DNA from 2 places in the Blautia acetigignens genome. Region 2 is predicted to be linked to the other one. Evidence: predicted binding sites of a transcription regulator. Region 2 holds the regulator's gene; the other holds the start of a gene.

Region 1 (4,196 bases), on a different contig from region 2:
GGCGCCCTCATCCGGACAAAATCTCCCACAAATTGTGACGTACATCTTGCAGAAAGCCTTTTTCAAACACGCTCTAAAGCCTTTTTCAAACACGTCCTAAAACTTACTAGGAAATGTTGACATCTTTTCCCATAAGGAGTACATTTCAATAAGAAAGTAAAAAACACAAAAGAGGTATAGATATGCTGAAAGTAGAGAACCTGACTTTTGAAGTGAATGAAGAAGGGAAAAAGCGCTGCCTGGTGAACCACATCAGTTTTGATGTTAAGGATGGGGAAATGCTGGTGATCACTGGACCCAACGGCGGAGGAAAATCCACTCTTGCCAAAGTTCTTGCCGGTATTGAGAAGGCAAACAGCGGAGAAATTTATCTGGATGATGAGAACATTACGGAATATGATATTGACCATCGTGCCAATGCGGGAATCGGCTATGCATTCCAGCAACCGCCCCGTTTCAAGGGAATGACAGTCACAAGAATGCTGTCTCTTGCAGCTGGCAAAGAACTGACCGAGGAGGAAAGCTGCAAGCTTCTTTCCGCAGTAGGACTTTGCTCTGAGGATTACCTGAACCGTCAGCTGGATGGAACTCTTTCCGGCGGCGAAATGAAGCGTATTGAGATCGCCACCGTTCTTGCCAAATCTCATAAAGTGAGCATTTTCGATGAGCCGGAAGCCGGAATTGATCTGTGGAGTTTTTCCATGCTGATCAAGCGTTTCGAGGAGATCCATCGTGAGAAAAAAGAGTGCCTGATCCTGATTTCCCATCAGGAAAAAATCATCAACATGGCGGATAAGATCATGGTGATCGAGGATGGAGAAGTGAAGAAATACGGTACCAAAGAGGACGTTTTCCCAACCCTGTTTCAGCAGGAAAAATGTCAGAAGTGCATGACAGAAGGAGGCAAATGCTGATGATTAAAGTAGAAGAAACCACCCAGGGCGTACTGGATAAGATCAGCGAAGGTTTTGAGCAGAAAGGTGCATACAATCTGCGCCAGAATGGCATTTCCGTCTGTCATGGCGACAGTGAGCACATCAAAATCCGGAAAAAAGAAGACAAGCCGGGAATCGATATTTTTATTGATGGAAAGACACAGGGAGAGAAGGTTTTCATCCCTGTTGTAGTGAGCGTATCCGGCATGACAGACCTGGTTTACAATGATTTTTATGTGGAAGACGGTGCAGACGTGAATATTATTGCAGGCTGCGGAATCCACAACAGCGGATGCAATGAAAGCCGTCACGATGGCATTCACACCTTCCATGTTGGAAAAAATGCCAATGTTCATTATGAAGAGAAGCATTACGGCGAAGGAAATGGAACCGGAAGCAGGGTCCTGAATCCGGTAACCAATATTGAACTTGGGGAAAATTCTGTATTCACTTTGGATACTGTGCAGATCAAAGGGGTAGATTCCACGATCCGTACCACCAATGTGGAGATGGACGCAGATTCCAAGCTGTTTGTTCTGGAGCGTCTGATGACAGACGGTGAGCAGAAAGCGGAGTCTGATATTGAGGTTTGTATGAATGGCGCAGGTTCTTCCGCCCAGATTATTTCCCGTTCTGTTGGAAAAGGAAACTCTTCCCAGGTTTTTCATCCTAAGGCAGTTGGAAAAAATAAATGTCATGCTCATATCCAGTGTGATTCCATTATCATGGATCACGCAGAGGTAGGTTCCATCCCTGAGATTCAGGCGAAGCATGTAGATGCCGCCATCATCCATGAAGCCGCCATCGGTCGAATCAACGATGAGCAGCTTTTGAAGCTCCGTACCCTTGGCATGACCGAAGCGGAAGCAGAGAATGTAATTATCGAGAACTTCCTGAGTTAAACAGAAAAATAATAAAATACCTACTATGCAAACGTCCCCAAATAGGGTAAAATAGCTCATATTTACAATTGGGAGCTTTTACAGAGGGACGAAATATGTTTGAAAAAACTCCAAAATTCCAAACAGCCGTTCAGCCGGAGCCAATCTCCCACTGAGCGGCTGTTTTACGCCATAGGACAAAGACTAATATTAGAAGTTGTTTTTTCATTTTAAGGCTTCACAAATTCTTCACAAAAAATTAGCACTCACATCTTGACAGTGCTAACAATACGTGTTATATTACGTACAGAACAAAGGAAGAGGAAAAAGAAAAGTTCCAGTTCCTTTGATGAAAATGATAATTCAACACAAGAGTGTTCACAATATAAGGAGGAATCAGTTATGTTAATGCCTAGTATTTTTGGAGAGAATTTATTTGATGATTGGATGAGATTTCCGACAGAGCGTCAGAGCAACGCAGGTTACAGAAATGCGGAGCTGATGAAGACCGATATTAAGGATGTAGATGGCAATTATGAACTGAGCATGGATCTTCCGGGATTCCACAAAGAGGATGTGAAGATTCAGCTGAAGGAAGGTTACCTTACCATTCAGGCGTCCAGAACCGAGAATAAAGATGAGAAAGATAATAATGGTAAATATGTTCATAGAGAGCGTTACACCGGACAGTGTTCCAGAAGCTTCTATGTAGGCAAGGATCTGGAGCATGAGGACATTCATGCGAAATATGACAACGGCGTCCTGACCGTTACTTTCCCGAAGGAAGCCAAGAAGAAAGAGCCGGAAGAGAAGAAATTTATTTCTATTGAAGGCTAAAAACAGCAGACCACACCATAAATAATGCGCCCTCCGTGAACCAGAAGCGGCGGCTGGCGTAAAGAATTTTGAATGACTGCGAATTAGTATTCGTTGCACACGGCAGTCCTGAACCATTTGATAACAGCTTCTTTCATATAGATTCCTGTAATTTAAAAAAATTTCCTAAATTTTCATATAGATAGTTTCATACCCCCATCGCCTGTCGGTACCCGCCGACAGGCTTTTTCATGTGTAAGGACATCCACGGCTGTTGTGGGATTCTCTTTACATCATTTCCGCAGTCTGTTATACTTGTCTAGAATTTACAGCAGGAAACAGAAGGAACTTTATCATGAACTACATTGTATTTGACCTGGAGTGGAATCAGAGTCCGGGAGGGAAAAGGTGGTCCAACAGCCGTCTGCCTTTCGAAATCATAGAAATCGGCGCAGTAAAACTGAATGAAAAGAAAGAAATTGTGGACAGCTTTCAGCGCCTGATCAAGCCCCAGGTGTACAACTGGATTCATGACAGCATCCACGAAGTGATCCACATGAATTATAAGGATCTGCAGAATGGAACGCCCTTTCCGCAGGCTGTGACAGAATTTCTGGAATGGTGCGGTGAGGAATATATATTTTTTACCTGGGGAAATCAGGATGTGATGGAACTGCAGCGGAATATGAAGTATTATGGCAAGCTTTCCATGATTCCGGGCCCCGTAACCTACTATGACGTGCAGAAATTATTTGCCATCCGCTACGAGGAAAATCACGAGCGCCGCGCCCTGGAATTTGCCGCAGACAAGATGGGCATTGCCAAGAAAATGGAGTTTCACCGCGCACTTGGAGATGCTTACTACACCGCGTGCGTTTTGCAGAAAATAGAAGATGAATATATTTTGCCCAACTCATCCCTGGATGTATACCAGAACCCCAAGAGCAAGAGAGAAGAGATCCATGTATCCTATCCAACTTATGATAAGTTTGTCTCAAGGGAATTTTATTCTAGGGAAAAAGCCATGAAGGATCGTGAAGTAACCAGCACCAAATGTCCGCTTTGTCACAATCCAGCCAAGCGCAAGATCCGCTGGTTCATGAATAATTCCAAGGTCTATTACAGCATTTCCCTCTGCCAGGAGCATGGCTTCGTCATGGGAAAGATCAGGCTTCGCAAAACCGAGAATAACATGTATTACGCCATCAAAACACTGACCAATGTGTCCGACGAGGAAGCTGAAGAAATCCGCCAGAAAAGGGAGGCCCATCGAGCAAAGAAGCGAAGCAGGAAAGCGGAGGAATCCGCGAAACAATAAATATCAGAATATTAAAAAGGGGCGTGATCATCACGCCCCTGGAACTGTCAGCAGATTCGCCAGAATCGACCGTTCATACTGCATTCCCCATCCAACCATCTGTCCATTAAAATAATACTTACTCTTCAACCGAAGCGGCCCAACCGCATTGGAAAGAACCCTCTGCTTCCGGGTAAGCGTCTTGACATCCGTTCCAATAGGAACAGTCACATAAATATTCTTCGTATAATAGAATGGATACGTATT
Region 2 (4,196 bases):
GTGGCGACCCTTGGCTGCATCTTGCCTTCCTGCATAATCGTAACTTTATTGGCATATATTTACACGAAATACCGGAATATGTCTCTCCTGCAGGGAACACTGGCATCCCTTCGTCCGGCGGTTGTGGCAATGATCGCCAAGGCAGGAGTGACCATTCTGGTTTCTGCCTTTTTTATCAGCGGAACCATAGACCTTGTCCGGGAAAATGTCTGCATCCGAATGGTTGTGTTTTTCGGGGCAGCCCTGGTGCTCCTTCGGAAATTTAAAATGAACCCCATTCTTGTAATGGTCCTGTGCGGTGTGGCGAATATGATATTCTGCGGGGTAATGGGAATCTAAAAGGATATTATGTCTGCAAGACAGCACCATGAAGGAAAAAACAACTGTTTTCTTGACATTGATGCGTGAATCGTGTAAGTTTTGTAGTAACTGTTTTGCGCATTGCAAAGCGTCCACCTGTAAAAGAAGTGGACGGTTATGCCGCAGGGAAAAAGTAAGGGAGGATGACAGTGTGAATATTTGCGTATATGGTGCCTCAAGTGCCCAGCTGAAGGACATTTATTATGAAAAAACACAGGAGCTTGGAAGAGCCATGGGAAAACGGGGCCATGGACTGGTGTTTGGCGGCGGAGCCACCGGAATGATGGGAGCAGCAGCCAGAGGCGTGTCAGAAGAGAATGGATACATACTTGGAATTGCGCCCCGCTTTTTTGACCAGCCAGGGGTACTGTATGAGAAATGCACGGAATTTATTTTTACCGAGACCATGCGGGAGCGCAAGCAGCTTCTGGAAGAAAAATCAGATGCCACTATTGTAGCGCCCGGAGGAATCGGTACTTATGAAGAATTTTTCGAGATCTTTACCCTGAAAAGCCTGAACCGGATCGACAGGCCCATTGTTCTCTACAATATTGACAGATATTATGACAGGATGAAGGAACTGCTGGAATATACTGCCAGGGAGAAGTTTATGGATTCTTCCATATTAGATCTGGTGGTATTTCTGGATGAGCCGGAGGCGATCCTGGATTACCTGGAAAACTACAGCAAATAAAGCAAATGAGATGTCAGAGAAAAATCCCTGTCCCAGGTTTGGGGCAGAAGGTATTTCCCTGACATCTTTTTTGCTGTTTGTCAGAGCGTGCAAAAAAAGTGTTCTCGTGATCTACATGCTCTAGAGCCTGTTTGAAAAATCATTCCTGCAATCTGCACGCCCCACTTTGCGGTATATTTCACCCGAATTCGGTTGTCGTAGCCCGCTACGACGCCCTCATCCGGGCAAAATCTCCCACAAATTGTGACGCACATCTTGCAGAAAGCCTTTTTCAAACACACTCTAAGGTAAAAACTATCAAAAAAGATGAAAAAAATTTGTAAAAAATATTGACAAAAAGAATGTTGAGGTGTATCTTAAGAGCATAGATGTTAGCACTCCTAAATAATGAGTGCTAACAAAGGAATTCGAAGAAGCCAGACGGGAATAGAAATCAGGTTTGACCGTCCGCTTTTCAGAAAGGAGCAGATATTTCATGGATGAAGTATTAGATGAGCGCAAACGGAAAATACTGAAAGCAATCATCAAGACTTATATGGAAACAGGTGAGCCGGTAGGTTCCAGAACCATTTCCAAGTATCCGGATTTGAATGTCAGCTCTGCTACGATCCGAAATGAGATGTCCGACCTGACGGATATGGGCTACATTGTACAGCCCCACACCTCAGCCGGAAGAATTCCATCAGATAAAGGCTATCGCCTTTATGTAGATGAGCTTACCAGGGAGAAGGAAGCTGAGATCGCAGAGATCCGTGATATGATGATTGAGAAATCAGACAAGATGGATAAGGTGTTGAAGCAGGTGGCCAAGGTCCTTGCCAATAATACCAATTACGCGACCATGGTTGCTGTTCCTCAGTACAGAGGAAGCACCCTGAAGTTCATACAGCTTTCACGTGTGAATGAGCGGCAGCTGATTGCCGTAGTTGTATGTGAAGGCAACGTCATCCGGAACCAGATCATTGATATTGAAGAGGAGATGGATGACCAGACGATCCTGAAGCTGAATCTTCTTCTTAACACCAACCTGAACGGTGTTCCCATTCAGGACATCAATCTTGGCATGATCGCCAGACTGAAGGAACAGGCTGGAAGCCACAGCGGTGTGGTTGCAGATGTGCTGGACGCAGTTGCAGCTACCATCCATGTGGATGAGGAAGATATGAAAGTATATACGTCAGGAGCAACCAACATATTCAAGTATCCTGAGCTTGCAGACACATCCAAAGCCAGCGAGCTGATCTCCACCTTCGAGGACAAACAGGAACTTGCGGATATGGTCCGTGGGGAAATGGGAGATTCGGAGAACACAGGAGTCCAGGTATACATCGGAGATGAAGTTCCGGTGCGGACCATGAAGGACTGCAGCGTGGTGACAGCCACCTACGAGCTTGGAGATGGAATGCGGGGAACCATTGGAATCATTGGTCCCAAGCGAATGGATTATGAGAATGTGGTGGACAGCCTGAAGAAATTAAAAGTCCAGCTTGATGAAATGGTAAATAAGAAAACCTAGAAAGGCGGTTGAAAGCGTGTCAGAAGAAATGAATAAAGAAGCCGAAGTACAGGAAGAAGCAGTTGACATTCCGGTAACTGACGGAAGCGAAGAAGAGGCAGCAGATACAGCCCAGGCAGCAGAAGAGGAAGCTTCTGATGATACAGCTGCTCCGGAAGAGACGGAACAGCAGCCAGAAGAGGCAGAATCTCAGAAAGAACCGGAAACCAAGACCAAAACTTCTTTCTTCGGCAAGAAGAAAAAAGAGAAAGATAAATTTGAACAGCAGATCGAGGATCTTACAGACAGACTGAAGCGCAGCATGGCGGAATTCGATAACTACCGTAAGAGAACGGAGAAAGAGAAATCCAGCATGTACATCATCGGTGCCAAGGACATCGTTGAGAAAATGCTTCCTATCGTGGATAACTTTGAGAGAGGTCTTGCACAGGCACCGGAGGATGATCCATTTGCAGAAGGCATGAAGATGATCTACAAGCAGATGATGACAGCCTTCGATGAGATGGGTGTGAAGCCGATCGAAGCTGTAGGCAAGGATTTTGATCCGAATCTGCACAACGCAGTCATGCATGTGGAAGACGAATCCGTAGGCGAGAACATTGTTGTTGAGGAATTCCAGAAGGGATACACTTACAAGGATTTCGTTGTAAGACACAGCATGGTAAAGGTTGCTAACTGACCGAAAGCAACTTAGTGAAGGCGAGCAGAATGCGAAGCCTAAACTTAGTGCGAGGTCGTTCGATCTCACTTAATGAGGGCAAGCCGCAGGCGCAGACCGAATTTAGTGAATCGAACTTCATTAAGACATTCACGAATTTCAGAACATAGATTGAAACAGGAGGAAAATTATCATGGGAAAAATCATTGGTATTGACTTAGGTACAACAAACAGCTGTGTAGCTGTTATGGAAGGTGGACAGCCAACCGTTATCGCAAATACAGAAGGATCCAGAACAACACCGTCAGTTGTAGCATTTACAAAGACAGGTGAGCGTCTGGTAGGTGAGCCTGCAAAACGTCAGGCAGTAACAAACGCAGAGAAAACAATCTCCTCCATCAAGAGAGAGATGGGTACAGATTACCGTGTAACAATCGATGACAAGAAATATTCCCCACAGGAAATTTCCGCTATGATCCTTCAGAAACTGAAAAAAGATGCAGAAGGATATCTTGGAGAGTCTGTTACAGAAGCAGTTATCACAGTTCCTGCATACTTCAACGATGCTCAGCGTCAGGCAACCAAAGATGCTGGTAAGATCGCAGGTCTTGATGTAAAGCGTATCATCAACGAGCCTACAGCAGCAGCTCTTGCATATGGTCTTGACAATGAGAAAGAGCAGAAAATCATGGTTTATGACCTTGGCGGCGGTACATTCGATGTTTCCATCATCGAGATCGGTGACGGCGTTATCGAGGTTCTTGCAACAGCTGGTAACAACCGTCTTGGTGGTGATGACTTCGATCAGAGAATCACAGACTACATGCTTTCCGAGTTCAAGAGAACTGAGGGCGTTGACTTAAGCAACGATAAGATGGCTCTTCAGAGACTGAAAGAAGCTGCTGAGAAAGCAAAGAAAGAGCTTTCTTCCGCAACAACAACCAATATCAACCTGCCATTCATCACAG

The links. The regulator HrcA, encoded in region 2, represses chaperone genes, less so after heat shock. The targets are predictions, from matches to a motif close to TGTTAGCACTCNNNNNNNNNGAGTGCTAACA.
Region 1: OCV70_RS18280 (Hsp20/alpha crystallin family protein) is a predicted target of HrcA. The motif match lies at 2,074-2,104, and genes of this name have one in related genera.

The regions. Positions count from the first base shown of each region.
Region 1 is NZ_JAOQJM010000029.1:8,958-13,153, reverse strand. It holds gene OCV70_RS20285 (DUF6783 domain-containing protein) at 1-45, opposite strand, end outside; gene OCV70_RS18290 (ABC transporter ATP-binding protein) at 183-914, shown strand; gene OCV70_RS18285 (SufB/SufD family protein) at 914-1,837, shown strand; gene OCV70_RS18280 (Hsp20/alpha crystallin family protein) at 2,219-2,653, shown strand; gene OCV70_RS18275 (3'-5' exonuclease) at 2,988-3,950, shown strand; gene OCV70_RS18270 (D-alanyl-D-alanine carboxypeptidase family protein) at 3,981-4,196, opposite strand, start outside.
Region 2 is NZ_JAOQJM010000001.1:75,764-79,959, reverse strand. It holds gene OCV70_RS00405 (chromate transporter) at 1-339, shown strand, start outside; gene OCV70_RS00400 (LOG family protein) at 512-1,054, shown strand; gene OCV70_RS19495 (DUF6783 domain-containing protein) at 1,135-1,296, opposite strand; gene OCV70_RS19490 (DUF6783 domain-containing protein) at 1,228-1,377, shown strand; gene hrcA (heat-inducible transcriptional repressor HrcA) at 1,530-2,570, shown strand; gene grpE (nucleotide exchange factor GrpE) at 2,599-3,249, shown strand; gene dnaK (molecular chaperone DnaK) at 3,422-4,196, shown strand, end outside.